4 regions of the Pseudoalteromonas sp. NEC-BIFX-2020_015 genome follow, and region 1 is predicted to be linked to each of the others. Evidence: predicted binding sites of a transcription regulator. Region 1 holds the regulator's gene; each other region holds the start of a gene.
What was found. The regulator LexA, encoded in region 1, represses DNA repair genes until DNA is damaged. The targets are predictions, from matches to a motif close to TACTGTATNNNNATACAGTA.
Positions count from the first base shown of each region.

Region 2: a site for LexA is predicted at 2,173-2,192, ahead of uvrD (DNA helicase II). Genes of this name have one in related genera too.
Region 3: a site for LexA is predicted at 2,416-2,435, ahead of HH219_RS08110 (YebG family protein). Genes of this name have one in related genera too.
Region 4: a site for LexA is predicted at 2,587-2,606, ahead of ruvC (crossover junction endodeoxyribonuclease RuvC). Genes of this name have one in related genera too.

Region 1 is NZ_JABCJL010000029.1:43,026-47,958, forward strand. Features, by position in the region: gene HH219_RS18075 (hypothetical protein) at 1-495, opposite strand, end outside; gene HH219_RS18080 (hypothetical protein) at 704-1,084, shown strand; gene HH219_RS18085 (PaaI family thioesterase) at 1,062-1,523, opposite strand; gene lexA (transcriptional repressor LexA) at 1,702-2,319, shown strand; gene coxB (cytochrome c oxidase subunit II) at 2,738-3,880, shown strand; gene ctaD (cytochrome c oxidase subunit I) at 3,880-4,933, shown strand, end outside.
Region 2 is NZ_JABCJL010000051.1:2,281-7,213, reverse strand. Features, by position in the region: gene uvrD (DNA helicase II) at 1-2,108, opposite strand, end outside; gene HH219_RS21275 (hypothetical protein) at 2,419-2,637, shown strand; gene HH219_RS21270 (YacL family protein) at 2,743-3,111, shown strand; gene HH219_RS21265 (peroxiredoxin-like family protein) at 3,142-3,771, opposite strand; gene HH219_RS21260 (dUTP diphosphatase) at 3,895-4,518, shown strand; gene yrfG (GMP/IMP nucleotidase) at 4,515-4,933, opposite strand, start outside.
Region 3 is NZ_JABCJL010000008.1:105,917-110,849, reverse strand. Features, by position in the region: gene fadR (fatty acid metabolism transcriptional regulator FadR) at 1-495, opposite strand, end outside; gene dsbB (disulfide bond formation protein DsbB) at 1,086-1,598, shown strand; gene HH219_RS08120 (hypothetical protein) at 1,595-1,912, shown strand; gene HH219_RS08115 (ComEA family DNA-binding protein) at 1,926-2,222, opposite strand; gene HH219_RS08110 (YebG family protein) at 2,485-2,805, shown strand; gene putP (sodium/proline symporter PutP) at 2,875-4,353, opposite strand.
Region 4 is NZ_JABCJL010000048.1:6,534-11,466, reverse strand. Features, by position in the region: gene HH219_RS21090 (ABC transporter ATP-binding protein) at 1-30, shown strand, start outside; gene HH219_RS21085 (FtsX-like permease family protein) at 20-2,521, shown strand; gene ruvC (crossover junction endodeoxyribonuclease RuvC) at 2,655-3,179, shown strand; gene ruvA (Holliday junction branch migration protein RuvA) at 3,182-3,799, shown strand; gene ruvB (Holliday junction branch migration DNA helicase RuvB) at 3,807-4,814, shown strand.

The DNA.
Region 1 (4,933 bases):
TGATAGATATAACGTTGTGCTAAAGGTGTCATCAAAAGTTACTTGCCAAATATTTTGTTTATAACCCACCTCACGAGGGCCTGTTGTTAGTATTACAGCATTATTAACTTTTGCTTCTATTAATAAATGAGCGTGGGCATTTGCAATAATTTGGGTTTTACTCGGTGGTAAAAATGGACGCCCAGTAAGGCCATTAAAGCTATGCTCACCTTCGCTGTTATTCACTGTAATTATTGGGGTGGTTAAAAAATGACTATAAGTTATTTGAGTTGGCTGTGGAACTTGCAAGACAATATTATCAAGTGAGGTAGGGTAATCGGCTTGATTAAATGGGTTATTAATTGAGCGTGCTGCAAGATGCTTACCGTGCACTTTTTCAAGAGGGATTGCGCTCATTACTAAACCACCTAACAACCAGGCTAAAATTTGAATTGCTAGTAAATACCCGAGCCATTTGTGAAATTTACGAGCGTGTTTAAAAATGCGTTTATTCATATTACTACCTGTTTGTTATTATTTTTCAGCGCGGTATTTTATAAGCTATACTCGGTTTGCCAATGTGGCAAATTGTCGCATGTAGATTTTAGCTTAGATAAAACGTTGAATTATGTATCTTGAGGTGACTTGGGGATAGATTATTTGGTATAAAAGCAAAAATAGGTTAAAGTTTGCATTGTTTTTAATGTGAGATAAAAGAGAAATAATGTCGGAAATTCAATTTTTAAATGTAGATCTTGAGCTTGAATCCAAACAAGATATTAGCCTGTTAGTTGCAGACTTAAAAAAGAGTGCTGTGGTTTTACATTATGATAAAGATGAGTACCGACAGCTTGCACGCATTGAATCTAAAGGAGAAGTAACCTCTCCTGATAAGGCGATTAATCACTTATGCGAGTTAATAGAGTCGTGTTCGCGTGCAGCATTAAAACAATGGTTATCGTGCTCAAAGCGTACTTTTGATCTTGGCTTTGAATCAGGTACCTCGCCAAAGTGCTTTAATCAAGCATTACAGGTTGATACCTTGTTACGCATATCTGCAATAGGTGCCGGTGTTGAAATTACTATTTATCCTGTTCAGAGCTAATTTTACGCTCAACAACTGCTGCGGTCATCCTCGATACGCAGCATAATTCACCTCGGCTGTTGGTTATTTTTACTTCCCATACTGATGTCCGCTTACCCAAATGCAGTGGCTTAGCTATTGCTGTTAACGTGCCATTACGTGATGCTTTCAAATGGTTCGCATTGATCTCTTGTCCAACGCAGTAAAAGTTTGTGAAATCGACCACAAAATTAGCGGCATAACTGGCGACGGTTTCAGCTAAAACAACATTAGCACCACCGTGCACTATTCCCATTGGGTTATGATGCTCAGGGATGGCTGGCATAGTTGCAACGAGGTAATCGTCACCAATTTCACTAATCTCAATGCCCATGGTTTTCATTAATGTGCCTTGTCCACTTATACCGTTATCAAGACTTTTGCATTGTTCAAGGGTGATAGGTTGATACCAAATACTCATATGTTCATATTCTCCAATGGGTTTAAATTTACTTTATACTTTTTAACATTCATATCGGTAACTTCATACTAATAAATTCAATCAATATTTATGGTTTTATTTAAGCCAATTTAAATTTGCGATTTTCATATAACTGTATATACTCACAGTTAAATGTACTGTATGGAAACCCAGTTGTATGCGCCCATTAACGAATCGCCAAGCTCAAATTCTCGAACTTATTAAAGCTTTTATCAAAGATACAGGCATGCCACCAACGCGTGCAGAAATTGCGCAGACGCTAGGTTTTAAAAGTGCAAATGCGGCAGAAGAGCATTTAAAAGCACTTGCTAAAAAAGGTGTGATTAAAATGAAACCTGGTGCAAGCCGAGGTATTCAACTGGTTGAAGAAGATGAGCCAGAGCAACTAGGTTTACCGCTTATTGGTAGGGTGGCCGCGGGTGAACCAATATTGGCTGAGCAACATGTTGAAAGCCATTGCCAAGTTGATCCGCTGTTATTTAAGCCAGCTGCTGACTTTTTACTGCGTGTACAGGGCATGAGTATGAAAGATATTGGCATTATGGATGGTGATTTATTAGCTGTACATCGTACTCAAGTGGCTGAAAATGGCCAAGTAGTGGTGGCACGTGTTGATGATGATGTAACCGTTAAGCGTATTGAAAAAGCTGGGAAAAAAGTTTTCTTACATGCTGAAAATGATGACTTCTGCGCAATTGAAGTTGATCTAGAGCATGAATCTTTCAATATAGAAGGTTTGGCTGTTGGTGTTATTCGTAACGCCGATTGGATGTAATAACTTTTTCATAGAGTGGCATCAAATAGATGAAGTTTGATGCTTTACATTTTTTAACCCCTAATATATTAGAACCCACACTTGTAAGTACCATTCAAAGCCTTATTACCCCTACTTATCCACTGCTTTTAGCTATTTAATATTACCTTCCTTTGGAAAATAACGCGCTGATTTTTAGTTGTTATTTTTGCAGTAAAATAAAATTTAATTGCCATTAAAACTTGCTAATTGTTCATTTTTTAACTAATTGGTTAATACACTGTATTAACAATTGCTCTTTAATGAGTGTGTTTATGCCTGTGGCATAAATAAATTGTTAACTTTCAGTTAAAATAACAATAAACGAATTGGCGCGATTTAATAGCAGTGCCGCCTTTTCGCTTTGCATTTTTGCAATAGCATTCAAAGGAGTCGTCACATGGGTAAACTGAGCTCTACCTTGTGGCTTATATTGTTTGTTCTACCGCAGCAAGTATTGGCAAATAGCCAATTTAATATGCGAAAGGGCGTAACAGATATAAGTAATGATGTTTATCAACTGCACATGACAATATTTATTATATGTTGTGTGATTGGTGTAATTGTGTTCGCGGTTATGTTTTGGGCACTAATCCATCACCGAAAATCAAAAGGGGCAAAACCTGCCCAATTCCATGAAAGTACAAAAGTAGAAATCCTCTGGACGGCAATACCATTTGTAATCTTAATCGCTATGGCGGTACCCGCTACTAAAACTCTAATTTCGATGGAAGATGCCAGCAAAGCTGATTTGACCATTAAAATTACGGGGTCGCAGTGGAAGTGGCATTATGAATACATGGGTGAAGACGTTGCTTTTTACTCTATTCTATCAACCCCTCAAGATCAAATTTCCAACCAAGCAGATAAAACAAACACCTATCTACTTGAAGTTGATAAGCCATTGGTATTACCAATTAATAAAAAAGTACGTTTTTTGATGACTTCAGACGATGTTATCCACTCTTGGTGGGTACCTGATTTTGCTGTTAAAAAAGATGCAAACCCTGGCTTTATCAATGAAACGTGGACCAAAATTAATGAAGAGGGAATTTATCGAGGTCAGTGTGCTGAGCTATGTGGTAAAGATCATGGTTTTATGCCTGTTGTTGTTGAGGCTAAGTCTGAGCAAGCGTTTACCGATTGGTTGCAACAAGCGAAGCAAGCCAAAAAAACGGCAGCAGCAGCAGATGCAGCCCTGCTTGACCAAACCCTCCCTAAAGAGGAGTTAATGGTGTTGGGAGAGCAAGTGTATATGGCTAGTTGCGCTGCATGCCATCAACCAACAGGAATGGGTTTACCAGGTGTATTTCCTGCGCTCAAAGGTAATCCTGTGGTGTTGGGGGATATTAATGATCATATTGATGTGGTGATTAATGGTCGCCCAGGTACTGCGATGCAAGCATTTGTTAAGCAGTTATCAATTAAGCAATTGGCAGCTGTCGTTACCTATAAACGTAATGCATGGGGTAATGATACTGGGGATATGATTCAACCGAGTCAAATACAAGCCGCGATTGATGCAACTTCGGAGGCTAAATAATGAGTAGCGTAACAGAGCAACAACATAATGAAGCTGGGCATCATGACGGCGGACATCATCACCCTGCAAAAGGGTTTAAGCGTTGGTTGTACACAACTAACCATAAAGACATTGGCAGCTTATATTTAATTTTCTCGTTGACCATGTTTTTAATTGGTGGCGCGATGGCGATGGTTATACGCGCTGAGTTGTTTCAGCCGGGACTACAATTAGTTGATCCTCACTTCTTTAATCAAATGACTACAGTACATGGCTTGATCATGGTATTTGGTGCTGTTATGCCTGCTTTCACAGGGCTGGCAAACTGGATGGTGCCCTTGATGATCGGTGCGCCAGATATGGCGTTACCTCGAATGAATAATTGGAGTTTTTGGATTTTACCATTCGCGTTTTTAATTCTATTAGCCTCATTATTTATGCCTGGTGGTGGCCCTGCATTTGGTTGGACATTTTATGCACCACTTTCTACTACATACAGTAACGATAACACCGCGTTTTTTGTGTTTGCTGTGCATATCATGGGAATTAGCTCAATCATGGGAGCAATCAATGTCATTGTGACCATTGTTAATATGCGAGCTCCAGGTATGACTTGGATGAAGCTACCGTTATTTGTATGGACTTGGCTAATAACGGCATTTTTACTTATTGCTGTAATGCCTGTATTGGCAGGTGCCGTGACTATGGTCCTGACGGATAAATACTTTGCGACCAGCTTTTTTGACGCGGCTGGGGGCGGTGATCCGGTGATGTTCCAACACATATTCTGGTTCTTCGGGCACCCTGAGGTGTACATCATGATATTACCGGCCTTCGGTATTATCTCAACAATAGTGCCTACCTTTTCGCGTAAGCGGCTATTTGGCTATGCCTCCATGGTTTACGCGACGTCCTCAATTGCGTTGTTGAGCTTTATTGTTTGGGCGCACCATATGTTTACGACGGGTATGCCGGTCGCTGGGGAGCTATTTTTTATGTATGCGACCATGCTGATTTCGGTGCCAACGGGCGTTAAGGTATTTAACTGGGTAGCCACTATGTGGCGGGGTTCGA
Region 2 (4,933 bases), on a different contig from region 1:
AAATTCACTTGTACGCGAGATTGTGCACCACTACCTTCATAGTTAATAACTGTTCCCATACCAAACTTTGCATGTAACACATGTTGGCCTAAGTTAAAACCACTTTCTTCAAATGTGGCATGACTTACTGATGAGCTAAAACGTCCTGATGCAGGTGGGCGTGATACTTGTGTTTTAATGCGAATTTCTTCAATGCAATCCTCAGGCATTTCGCGTAAAAAACGTGACGGGCTGTGGTATTTTTCTTGCCCGTAAAGGCGGCGAGTCTCGGCGTGACTGATATACAGTTTTTCCATCGCACGAGTCATGCCTACATAACAAAGGCGACGTTCTTCTTCTAAGCGACCTGACTCTTCATTACTTTGTTGTGAAGGGAACATACCTTCTTCAACACCTACCATAAATACCAGTGGAAACTCTAGACCTTTCGCTGAGTGTAAGGTCATCATTTGCACCGCATCTTCATGCTCTTGTGCTTGACCATCGCCAGACTCGAGTGAGGTGTGTGCTAAAAAACCTTGTAAAGGAGAGCTATACTCTTCATCTTCCGGCAGCTCATATTGGCCACAGGCACTGATCAGCTCCTCTAAATTTTCTACACGAGCGCGGCCTTTTTCACCTTTTTCAGCCTGATACATCGCCATCAAACCTGATGTTTGAATCGCGTATTTGGCTTGCTCTTCTAACGTGAGATCGCTAATTTTATCTTCAATATGCTCTACTAGTTCAACAAACTTAGTAACAACGGTTGCTGCACGGCCTGATAAATGTTGTTGCTCAACAATCGCTTTAGCGGCGTACCACAATGGTAATGATTCGCTACGGGCACAGTCGCGTATATGGCTCAGGGTTTTATCACCTATACCACGGGCTGGGGTGTTAATTACTCGCTCAAAAGCGGCATCGTCTTGGCGATTACCTACTAAGCGTAAATATGCGAGTGCATCTTTAATTTCTTGACGTTCAAAGAAGCGCATACCGCCATAAATGCGGTATTTTAAACCTTCTTGGAGCATAGCTTCTTCGAGAACGCGTGATTGTGCATTACTACGGTACAAAATAGCGGCATCTTGCAGGGCGTTCCCCGCGTTCAACCAGCTGCGTAATTTACTACTAACAAAGCGTGCTTCATCTAATTCGTTAAAGGCAGCATAAACTGAGATTGGCTCACCATCATTACCATCAGTCCAGAGGCTTTTTCCCATACGATCTGAGTTATTTTGAATGAGTGCATTAGACGCTTTTAGAATGGTGGCAGTAGAACGATAATTTTGTTCTAGGCGAATAGTTTCGGCCTTAAAGTCGGTTAAAAAACGTTTAATGTTTTCAATTTTAGCACCACGCCAGCCGTAAATACTTTGGTCATCATCGCCAACAATCATAATACTATTAGTGTCGCCTGCCAGCAATTTAAGCCATGCATATTGAATAGTATTAGTATCTTGAAACTCGTCAACTAACATGTGGGCAAAGCGTTGCTGGTAATGACGAAGCAAGGTGGGGTTATTTTTTATAACTTCAAAACTGCGTAGTAAAATTTCTGCAAAATCGACTAAACCGGCACGGTCACATGCTTCCTGATAAGCGGTATACACTTTTAACATCATTTGTTCGTTGATGTCATAAGCTTGAATATCTTTAGGGCGCAGGCCTTCGTCTTTTTTGGCACTGATATACCAACCAAACTGTTTAGCAGGCCATTTTTTATCATCAATATTCATGGCTTTTAATAAGCGCTTGATCATGCGCAGCTGGTCGTCAGAGTCTAAAATCTGAAATGCCTCTGGCAAATTAGCTTCGCGATGATGGGCGCGTAAAATACGGTGTGATAAGCCATGGAAAGTACCAATCCACATTCCACCAACAGGAGCTTGAAGGGCTTCTTCAACGCGAGAGCGCATTTCTTTAGCTGCTTTATTAGTAAAGGTTACCGCAAAAATACTGTAAGCCGAAGCTTGCTCAACTTGCATTAACCACGCGATACGATGAACCAGTACTCGAGTTTTACCAGAGCCAGCACCAGCGAGCACCAACATATTTTGTAGTGGAGCAGCTACGGCATCCCGTTGTTTGTCATTTAAGCCATCGAGTAATTCTGAAACGTCCATCATCACGCCTTTTCAATCAATATTGAAAGCAGTATAACAGGTGTTTTTGTTAGGCTAAATAAAATACTGTTTTTATAAACAGTTAATTTAAAAAATGTTCTTTATTCTATTTAGTGAGTTTTTTAGCTAAGCTATCATGCGTATGATAATGTTGCCGTAGTAAATTTGACTTATATTTAGTGAAAATAACGATTTTGGTAAAAAGAAATGATGCTATGTTATTTTAAGTTTTTGATTTTAATCGGTTTTAATAATTGGCATGATGTGTGTAAGTATCTAATAAGAAATTAAATTAATAATTGAGGTTAACATGGCAGATCAAGGTTCTGGCGGTAATGTAATTGCGGCAATTTGTAATATCTTTTTCCCAGGTTTAGGGCAGTTGGTGCAAGGACGTATTTTGTCGGCTATCTTTTTTGCACTAGCCATCATTATAAGTTATGCGCTTGTTTATGTATTAATCGGTTTTGTACTAGTACCTATTATTTACTTATGGTCGATAATTGATGCCGCTCGCTATAGATCATGACGTTAGAAGTTAATAATAGCGCCCTTTGGCGCTATTATTGTTTTTGGTGTTGTGCTTTTACAATTTGGGTATAATTGCATAATTATAGGTTCATAAGTGATATATATGGAATATCAATTTATACGCGATCCAATCAGTGGCCTGCGCATTAAAATTAGCAGCGAACATGCAGTAATAGGCCGTTGGCTTAACGAAGAAATTGGTAAAGAAAAAATAGCCATGGTACAAGCATTAATAGCATCAGTTGCAAGTAGCTTTGAGCCATTGACTTTAAAAGGGCAAGAAATTGATTTGATCTTAAATAAAGACGAAGCTATTTTTGAAGCGCACGCATTACACCAAGATTCTGAAGATTTAATCGCATATCAAGACGATGAGCTAATGCTTGAAGAAAATGGTTTAAGCAGTGGTTGTGGGTTTGAAGACTTTATTGATTTGATTAATTCATGGCAAGAATTTACTACAGGAAGGTAAGCAGAGCATAGGCTCTGCTATTTGGCTATATTACTGCTCAGACACTGATTTAACAGCAGCAAGTAATAAATTTTCGGTCAGACGTACTTTATAGTTAGGGTTAGCGTATTGAAAATGCACGAGCCCTTTTTTATCTACCACAAATACCGCAGGCACAGGCAGTGCAACTTTAGCTTTACCATCAAGGGACACAAAATTCACCCCTAGTTTATTACGGTAAATAGTCGCTGTTTTATCATCTAAATAAAATGCAAGGCCAAGCGCTTGGCTTAAGGTAAGGCTATCGTCAGAAAGTAACTGATAATTAGGGGAGTCAATTTTACTCTCAGCGAGCTTTTCAGGGCTGTCTGGTGAGATTGCAATAATTTGTGCACCTAATTCAGCTAGTTCAGCTTCTATTTTTTGTATACTCGCAAGTTGCTTTGAGCAATACGGGCACCAGCCACCTCGATACACTATTAACACCGTTGTTTTTTCTGCAAAACGCTCAGTAAGATCAACATTGTGACCATCTTTATTCTTTAATGTTGTTGCAGGTATAGTCAGTCCAGGCATCAGTGGGCTGACTTTTTCAGCTGCTGAGGCAATATTCGTTGCGGTTGCAGCTGATACCGATGCTGTTATAAGCATAGAGCAAGCAAATAAAATAGGTTTTAGCATGTAATTCCCTTGGTAATTTTTGAAACGTGCGGCTTAGATGACAGACTAGCAAGATAAACAATTTCATCAAACTTAATTTATCTGTATTATTAGCAGTAATTAAATAGAGTAACTGGGATCGAAATGTCTGCCAATTTAAGTAAACTAGTAGTGATGCTAGAAATGCAAAATGCCATGAATACTAAAGTACATGACCAATGGTTTAGCCAAGGGTTTGAGTGGAATCGTGCTATTTGGGTTGAATGCGCTGAAATGCTTGATCATTACGGTTGGAAATGGTGGAAAAAGCAAACTCCAGATACCGAACAAGTTATTTTAGAGCTTGTTGATATTTTTCATTTTGGTTTATCGCTACGCATTGATGGTAAAACTAGTTACTTAGATTTAGCTAAGCAACTTGAACAACAGTTAAGTGCACCGCAGCAAGCTGATGACTTCAAACAAACATTAGAAATTCTAGCGGCGTCAGCTGTTGCAGATAAAACCTTTAACGCTGCTGCATTCGCAGGTTGCATGGTGCAAATAGGTATGGATATTGATGATTTATACCGTGGTTATGTAGGTAAAAATACGCTTAACTTTTTCCGTCAAGATCATGGCTACAAAGACGGTAGCTATATTAAAGAATGGCATGGACAAGAAGATAACGAGCATTTAGTTGAAGTAGTTAAAAGCCTTGATACTGAGCATGCTGATTTTGCAAAGCTTGTATACCAAGGCTTGGAGGCGCGTTACCCTAAGAGTTAAGGGTGGACGTGGCTAAAATCAGTAATATTTAAATAGTCACTAATTTCATTGTGTGGTTGCTTGCTATCAGGGTTTGCAACCGCCAATAAATGACCAATACCAAACTCTTTCGCGGCTTTTAACACACTTAAACTGTCGTCAATAAATAGCGTTCGTTGTTTATCAAACCCTAAATCTGCATGTACTTGTTGCCACAAACTTTGATGCTCCTTACTTACACCGTATTGATGAGTAGACACCACACCATCCAAATAATTATCAATGGCTGTTTTTTCGAACTTTAAAATAACACTTTCAGGGTGCGCGTTGGTCAATAAAATAAGCTCTTTACCAGCTTGGCGCAGTGCAGTTAAAAAAGCAGGCACATCTTCACGTACTTTAATAAGGTGCTGTGTTTGGCGTTTAAGCTCCATAA
Region 3 (4,933 bases), on a different contig from region 1:
AATTAACACATAAATACGGTTATTTCCGGCAACCGCTAATTCATGGTGAACTTTATAATCATAATCTGCAAATGCTTGTGCGCTATCTTCAAGCTCATCACTTTGTGATAAGATTTCAATCACACGATCTGGTGCATGTTTAATTGCTGCACGAGTATAAATTGCGCTAATATTAGTTCTAGCAGATAATAATTGATCTGTTAGCTCTGGCATTTTATCTTCATCAAGACGCGCAAGCGTTTCTAATATATTTAATCCTGAGGTTTCCCAAAAGTTGTTAACCCGTGTTGGTTTACCATGTTGGATAGTTAACCAACCATCACGCGCTAAACGTTGTAGCACTTCGCGTAAAGTCGTACGTGTAACACCTATTAATTCTGATAACTCACGCTCAGCAGGAAGAATAGAGCCTGGAGGAAAATCACCATTCCAAATTGATTCAACAATGTACTCTTCCGCAAATCCAGCTGGACTTTTAGCTTTAAAAATTCTCATTCAATTCCCACTCGAGTTATCACATTACATCACTTTATAAGTTAACTGACTGATTGTACCAGATGAAGCCAAACTAACAAGTAAAGTCAGTCAGAACGCCCTCATTTGATTTCCCACTCCAATCTATACTAATAATTAGGATTATCCATAAAAATATAACATCTTGCGTCTTTTACATATTAAAACACAGCGATCACGAAACGCGATATTTTCATCAAAGAATAAATAACAGAGTATACCCAAGCCACCTCAAGATGCAGTTTCAGTTGGAATTAAAAGCGATTTAAACAAGGCATTGATTGCAAATAATGGTTGTTCCCTTATTAAAATCAATAACGTAGTATAAATCGCTTTTAAACCAACCCGTTGGGCGTTTCACAGGCGCTTACTCTCATCGTTGTTACTTCTTAAAAGGGACTGCCATTCTTGCAAAGTAACGCCTTGATATTAAACACCTGTGAAACACTGAAGTCTGCATCTTGAGGTGGTTTGGGTATATAACTTTTTATAGCTACAAGTGATGTTTACCCTTGCGTGTGGTTTAGCGTCTACGTCATAATCTAACTACAGCGTTTTTAATTGGAAGTTTTATGAATTGGTTAGCTAATTTAGCACAGCAACGTACTCCATGGATATTATTGGCAGTGACTGCATTTATCTTTGAAATTGTTGCGTTGTTTTTTCAATATAAAATGGGCTTAGAGCCTTGCATTATGTGTATATATCAACGTACTGCAATGCTGGGATTATTAGTTGCCGGATTAATTGGCGCCATTAAACCAAGCCATTTTATCTTTCGGTTTTTAGGTATTGTGACGTGGGCAACAGCCAGTATTTGGGGCTACCTGATCGCACGTGAGCACATTGATATGCAAACAACGACTGATCCATTTGCTTTTAGTTGTGAATTTGAGCCGAATTTCCCGCTGCCTTTACACGAATGGATACCAAATTTTTTTGCTGCAACCGGTGATTGCGGTAATATTGATTGGGAATTTTTAGGAATGAGTATGCCTGCTTGGATGGAAGTGATATTTGCAGCATTCAGTATTGTATTAATAACTGTTGTTTTCGCTCGTTTAATCATTAAGAAGAGTCTATGATGCCTGCTTTTTTATCAAGCCAGTTACCTCAACTTAAGCATCTAAAAGTGCGACAGCGACAAGATATAATCGCAATAGCACTTAGCATGCTAAGCCCAATGCAAAAAATCAGTCTACGTATCGCTAAGCTAACTCTATTAATTCCATTGTTTTTCTCACTCGTTTATATTGATGGCTGGCTGATGATACTTGCATTAATTGTCACAGGTATAAGTTATCCAATATTGACAACGCCCGTCGAAATACAATTTTCAAAACCTTTTTTAGCCGAGGCTATTAAACTATATAATAAAGAGAAACAAGGCGAGCAATAGCTCGCCTTTGTAATTAAAGCGTTACTTTTCCTTCTAATTTTGCAACGATTTTGTCACCAATACCTTTAACCTGAGTAAGCTCACCTAGTGATTTAAATTTACCCTGCTTAGTACGGTAATCAATAATAGCCTGCGCTTTTGATTTACCAATACCTGGTAATTGAACCAATTGGTCAACGTTTGCTTGATTAATATTAATAACCTCAGCTTTTTGAGCAATTTTAGCTGTAGCAGGCTTATTATCGACCGCATAACTTGGCAAGGCGACTGCAAAACCAAATAATACGACTATTAAAGTTAAAAACTTCATGTTTCTCCTCCATGATGTCCATTCGTGGACTTAGTTAATAGTTGATAAAGCGATCTCACTTTTTGACTGATTTTAATTAAAGCCATACTGAAAAAGTGTGACCTTTTAAATAAAGTAAATAGCGTCCATCTTGTCAACCGTACCGATAATAAAAAAATAAAAATGTTCACTTGCAAATAGCCGGACAAACATTTACTGTACATAAAAACAGTAATCAATCAAGGTGAATTATCATTCACCAAGCAAGTTGGCAGGAGAAATCATGGCTGTTGTTGTTAAATATGTTGTAGAAAGAAACGGAGTCGAGCGTATGACGTTTACTACTAAAAAAGAAGCTGACGCGTATGACAAGATGCTCGATATCGCTGAATCACTTGAGGCGATGCTAGAAAAGGTCGATGTGCCTTTAAGCGAGCAACAAATTGAATCGCTCGCACTTGAGATTGCAAAAAGCAAAGATGATTTCATGAATGTTTTGAAAGGCGCAAAAGAAGTACCAATTAAGGCTTCATCTGCAAAATCTAAAAAAGAAGCAAGTAGCGTTACTGATCTGAAAAACACAGAAGAAAAAGCAGCCAGTTAACGTTTAGCTAAAATACAAATAAAAAAGGAGCTAATTAGCTCCTTTTTTATTCTTAATTACACATTATGATTAAAGCGATTTCTCGACATCATCAAACAATAGCGTAATTTTTTCACTCGGCGCTGCTGCTGTTAAGCTTACAGCAACAATTGCAATACTTGATAAAATAAACCCAGGAACAATACCGTAAATTAACTTACTGATATGTTCACCATTAACCTCTATCGGCGCATAAAACCACACTAACACGGTTACAGCACCGACGACCATACCAGCTAATGCGCCCTCAAAGTTCATTCTTTTCCAATATAAACTAAATAGAACCAGTGGACCAAATGCAGCGCCAAAACCAGCCCATGCGTTGCTTACTAAGTCTAAAATAGAACTATCTCTATCATACGCTAAGTAAATGGCACAAATAGCAACTAAAGCAACACTAATTCGCCCTACTAATACAAGCTCTTTATCTGTGGCATCTCGACGAATAAATGTCTTATAAAAATCTTCTGTTAACGAGCTTGAGCTCACTAATAGTTGCGAAGATATTGTACTCATAATTGCCGCTAATATAGCGGCTAATAAAAAGCCTGCAATAAGTGGGTGGAAAAGTAATTCAGATAAAACAAGAAATATTGTTTCTGGATCATCAACAACGATGCCATTTTCATAGGCATATGCAGCTCCACATAAACCCGTAGCTACCGCACCTAGCGCTGCAACTATCATCCAGCTCATACCTATACGACGTGCGGTAGGCATATCTTTGACGCTTCGAACAGACATAAATCTAACAATAATATGCGGCTGGCCAAAATAGCCTAACCCCCATGCCATTGCTGATATAATACTCACCAAAGAACCTGCCCCAATCCATTGCAGCATTTGCGGGTTAATACTGTTAAGTGTTGATGTTAAAGGCTGTTCTAGTAATGTATAAGTCACCGTAGGTACTAAAATTAAAGCAATGAACATAATACAACCTTGTACAAAATCAGTCAGGCTTACCGCTAAAAAACCACCGAATAAAGTATATAAAACTACAACACCTGTTGTAATATAAAGTCCCATTTCATAACTTAAACCAAATGAACTTTCAAATAATTTACCACCAGCCACTACACCTGATGAGGTATATAAAGTAAAGAAAACAATAATCACAACCGCAGACACTACTCGCAGTAAGTTACTGTTGTCGTTAAAACGATTTGAAAAGTAATCTGGGATAGTAATAGAGTCATTCGCTTTTTCAGTATAAACACGTAATCGCGGTGCGACCAAAAAGTAGTTTAACCATGCGCCGATAATTAAGCCTAACGCAATCCATGTACTGCTAAACCCAGTAACAAACATAGCGCCAGGTAGCCCCATCAAGATCCAGCCACTCATATCTGATGCACCTGCAGATAATGCAGCTACACCTGGTGATAAACTACGACCACCAAGCATGTAACCCGACACATCGCTGGTTGACTGTTTATATGCATACAAACCAATGCCGAGCATTACAATAAAGTATGCTGCCAAAGAAATAATCATTCCAGTTTCCAAATTCGCCTCCGATAAAGAAGTTTAAATCAGGCATTTAATCCTAATAATGACTCGCAAATCAATGCTATAAATAAGACATTATTGGTGTAAAAACCAACCTAGTGCTTGACTATATCATGCTAAGGGTAAATAACTCCAATTAGTACGACTAATCTAGCAACCATATGAGAACATTCTGATTTTTTGTGAAAAGCAGTAAATTTAGTGTATATCAATGGAAATTAATGACTATTTACCCTAGGATAAGATCTATACCCAAGCCACCTCAAGATGCAGAATTCAGCGTTTCACAGGCGCTTAATATCAAGGCGTTACTTTGCAACAATGGCAATCCATTTTAAGAAGTAACAACGATGAGAGTAAGTGCCTGTGAAACGCCCAAGGGGTTGGTTTAAAAGCGATTTATACTGCGTTATTGATTTTAACAATAGAACCACTATTACTTGCAATCAATGTCTTGCCTAAATCGCTTTTAATTCCAACTGAAGCTCGCATCTTGAGGTGGTTTGGGTATTTACACTGGTACACACCAATACTATAGGTTTAATTTTGAAAATATAGTTAATGCTATTTGCTATGT
Region 4 (4,933 bases), on a different contig from region 1:
ACCAGCGAGGTTCTTGCTGATGTGGGCTAAATTAGCATTAAAACTATTTTTTCGTGAATTTCGCCGTGGTGAACTCACGGTTATTTGTGCTGCCATTGCATTAGCCGTTTTGACTGTACTTACTTTATCTATGGTTACAGACAGAATAGGCCAAAGTATTGCGCAAAAAAGCAGTGCATTTATCGCAGCGGATAGAGTACTTGCCAGCAGTCACGCTTTACCACAATCGTATTTAGAAAAAGCACATTCGCAGAATTTAAAAACAGCCAAGTTAACTTATTTTGATACCATGTTGTTTGCTAATGATGAAATGCAATTAAGCTCTGTTAAAGCTGTATCGCCTGGATACCCGCTCAAAGGTGAGTTAAAAATTAAGGCTCGTTTAGATGCACAGGTTGAAATTGTAAATCAAGGGCCAAGTGCGGGCAATGTGTGGTTTAGTGAATCTGTTTTTTACGCGTTAAATGTAAAAGTGGGCGACACGGTTGAACTCGGCGCAGCGCAATTTACAATTGAAAAAGTATTAGTGGAAGAGCCTGATGCACCTTTTAATATTTTTTCAAGCAGTCGCCGTGTTTTGTTAAATAGCGCCGACATTGAAAAAACGCAAGTTGTGCAGCCTGGAAGCCGAGTGTTCTATCGTCAATTATACGCTGGTGAAGAGTCTGATATTAATGCCTTTTATGCTTGGCTTAAGCCACAAATAAAAGAAAATCAGCAATGGTATGGTGTAAAAGACCGTCAATCTCCTATCGCTAATAGCTTAAACCGTGCTGAAAGCTTTTTATTGTTAGCAGGTTTATTAGGCATTATTTTAGCTGCTGTGGCTATTGCAGTTTCTGCTAAGCGTTATTGTGAGCGTCAATACGATCCCGTCGCGATGATGAAGACCCTTGGCGGTAGCCGCGACATGATCCGCAAAATTTACTTATTGCATTTATCAATGGTGTGCGCTTTATCTGTGCTTATTGGCTTGCTCATAGGCTTTGGTTTACAAGATATTGCAGCGAACTATTTAGCTAAATCTATGAATAATACATTACCTGCTGCGGGTATTAAACCTTGGATAACGGCAATTAGTACAGGCGTGATTTGTGCTGTGATGTTCTCAATTAAGCCGTTGTTAGACTTATTTGATATACCGCCGCTGCGAGTGTTGCGTCGTAATTTAGGGGATAGATTACTTGTTAGTAAAGTACATTTAGCCATGTCTGCAATGACTGTGTTTTTATTAATGTGGTTATTTAGTAATAACTTAAAAATTACTGCAATTTTGTTTGTTTCAACATTGGTGCTTATTGGTTTGTTGTTTTTGGTCTCACGGATCATCTTTGGGGGCGGACGCAAATTAGGTTTACGCCCAGGCAATAGTTGGTCGTTGGCGATTGCATCAATTCAAAAGCGCGCAAATGCAAATTCAGTGCAACTTATTAGCTTTGCATTAGCGATTAAATTACTTTTATTTTTGGTGGTACTTAAAAACGACATGATTGCTGATTGGCAGTCACAATTACCGAATGACGCACCTAATGCATTTTTAGTTAATATTACGGAGTCTGAATTACCCGTAATAACTGACTATTTAGCGCAAAAGAAAATTCAAGTGTCAGAGTTTTACCCAACTATTCGCGGGCGTGTTAATGCGGTAAATGGTGAACTTGTAGCGCGTGAAGTATCATTGCAAGATAATGAGAAAAAAGATGAAGAAGCGCGCTCTGGCATCGGGCGAGAGCTTAATTTAACCTGGTTAACACAATCACCAGCGCAAAATGAGATCATCGATGGCGAGTGGTTTTCTGAAAATGCGACGGGTGAAGCATCAATTGAAGAATCAATGCTGGCGCGCTTAGACGTAAAACTCGGTGATACATTAACGTTTTTAATTGGCGCACAATCGTTTGATGCAAAAATAACGAGTGTTCGTAAAGTAAATTGGGCCACCTTAAAGCCAAACTTTTTTATCATTTTGAGTCCGGATGTATTGGCTGATTTTCCTGCTACATATATTTCTTCAGTTCGTATAGAGACGGATCAAAAACGTGACTTTAGTGAATTGTTACGTACTTACCCAACGGTTAATGCTATTGATGTTGATAGTTTTGTTAAACAAATTCAATCGACTATTTCGCAAGTATCATTGGCAATTGGCTTTGTACTTGCCATTGTGGTGCTTTGTGGGGCGCTAGTTTTAATTTCGCAAGTGCAAGCAAGCTTAGGGGAGCGAATGCAAGAAATAGTGATTTTACGCACCCTAGGTGCAAAAGGCCGATTAATAAAAAATGCGACATTATACGAGTTTTTATTACTCGGCAGTGCGGCTGGCTTTGTTGCGGCTCTAGTGAGTGATGTCGCGTTATTTATTGTGCAACGAGAAATGTTTGATTTAGCCGGTAAATTACACCCGCATATTTGGATCATCGGTCCTTTAGTGGGGGGCACATTTGTGGCTGTTTTAGGCTACTTTATGATTGCTCGAACAATGCGTAAAAATACCCAAGGTTTACTGCGCTCGCTCGGTTAATATTGCGACTCATTTTATAGTATTAACACAAAAACCCGCAATTGCGGGTTTTTGCATTCACAATACACTGGTAATTTATACAGTGCTCTGGCATTATTACTTTATTAGTAAGTTATATTTATTGGGCAAGAGCTTGGCTATTATTTTAGGGATTGATCCAGGTTCGCGGTTGACGGGCTATGGGGTCATTGCTCATCAAGGTGCAAAATTTACCTATTTAGGCAGTGGATGTATAAAACTGGCGGATCACGAATTTCCTATTCGCTTAAAAATGATCTTTCAAGGTATTAGCCAATTAATAGCGCAATTTTCGCCAGAACAGTTTGCGATTGAAAAAGTATTTATGGCGCATAACCCTGATTCAGCACTTAAACTAGGGCAGGCCCGAGGAGCGGCTATTGTCGGAGCTGCTGTGGCTGAATTACCCGTATTTGAATATTCAGCAAGGCAAATTAAACAAGCTGTTGTTGGCCATGGTGGTGCAGATAAATCACAAGTACAACAGATGGTAAAAAATATTTTAAAGCTGCCAGGTACGCCGCAAGCCGATGCAGCGGATGCACTGGCAATTGCTATTTGTCATGCACATTCTAATCAAAACTTAATAAAGCTAGCGGGCAGTGCCAGTAAAACCGTTAGAGGAAGGCTAAGGAAATAATAATGATAGGTCGATTAAACGGTATATTGGTAGAGAAGCAACCACCTGAGATCTTACTTGAAGTCTCTGGAGTAGGTTACGAGGTAAACATGCCAATGACGTGTTTTTATGATTTACCCAATATTGGTGAAACGGCAATTGTTTACACTCATTTTGTGGTGAGAGAAGATGCGCAGCTATTATTTGGTTTTAATAACAAAACTGAACGCGCTTTATTTCGTGAATTACTTAAAGCAAATGGGGTTGGACCAAAATTAGGCTTAGCTATTTTATCAGGAATGTCGGCTAAGCAATTTGTAACCTGTGTGAACAATGAAGACGCAACTAGCTTAGTGAAATTACCGGGTGTTGGCAAAAAAACCGCAGAACGCCTTGTACTTGAAATGAAAGACCGCTTAAAAGATTGGGGTAATGACTTATTCACGCCATTTAGTGATAATGCAGTAATACAGCCCGCATCAGATGCTTTAATTGCGAATAATGCGGCTGATGATGCAATTTCTGCACTCGTTTCATTGGGCTATAAGTTGGCGCAAGCACAAAAAACGGTTAAAGCGATTAGCAAGCCAGATATGTCTACAGAGGTTCTGATCAAAGAGTCTCTTAAATCAATGTTGTGAGTAAACCATGATTGAAGCGGATCGCTTAATAGATGCCACCGAACAAAGTAATGAAGATGTTGTTGATCGTGCAATTAGACCAAAACTTTTAGCCGACTACACAGGTCAGCCACATGTTAAGCAGCAAATGGAAATTTTTATTGAAGCTGCACGAAGCCGAGATGAAGCCCTTGATCATTTATTAATATTTGGCCCGCCGGGGTTAGGTAAAACAACATTAGCCAATATTGTTGCCAACGAGCTAGGTGTAAGTATTAAAACAACCTCAGGGCCTGTGCTTGAAAAAGCTGGCGATTTAGCGGCATTGCTTACAAACCTTGAAGATGGTGATGTTCTGTTTATTGACGAAATTCATCGCCTCAGTCCACAAGTTGAAGAGATCCTCTATCCAGCGATGGAAGATTACCAGTTAGATTTAATGATAGGTGAAGGCCCAGCTGCTCGCTCAATAAAGCTTGATTTACCTGCATTTACTTTGATAGGCGCTACAACTCGTGCGGGATCGTTAACATCACCGCTGAGAGATCGTTTTGGTATAGTACAGCGTTTAGAGTTTTATTCAGTGGCTGACTTGTCGACGATTGTGGGGCGCTCTGCGCATTATTTAAATTTAGAAATGTGCGATGATGGTGCAATCGAAATCGCTAAACGTTCACGGGGTACTCCGCGAATTGCTAATCGTCTGTTACGCCGAGTGCGTGATTACACGCAAGTTAAATCAGACGGTACAGTTAATGCCGAGGTTGCAGAGCTTGCGCTTAATATGATTGACGTAGATAAAAGCGGCTTTGATTATATGGACCGTAAATATTTACTCGCGATTATTGAGAAGTTTATGGGCGGGCCAGTTGGTCTGGATAATTTAGCCGCAGCCATTGGCGAAGAAAGAGAAACCATTGAAGATGTAATAGAGCCTTACTTAATTCAACAAGGTTTTATACAACGAACCCCAAGAGGGCGCATTGTGTCAGATAATGCATATCACCATTTTGGCTTACAGCCTAAAAAAGAGTAATCTTGGTCAGCCTTCGTATCTTGAGCATGCCTGAAGATACACCATATTCCTACCCGTAATCCCATCTTATATAAAGTAATAAATACTGTGCTCTGATTTGAAGCAGGCATAGTATTTGT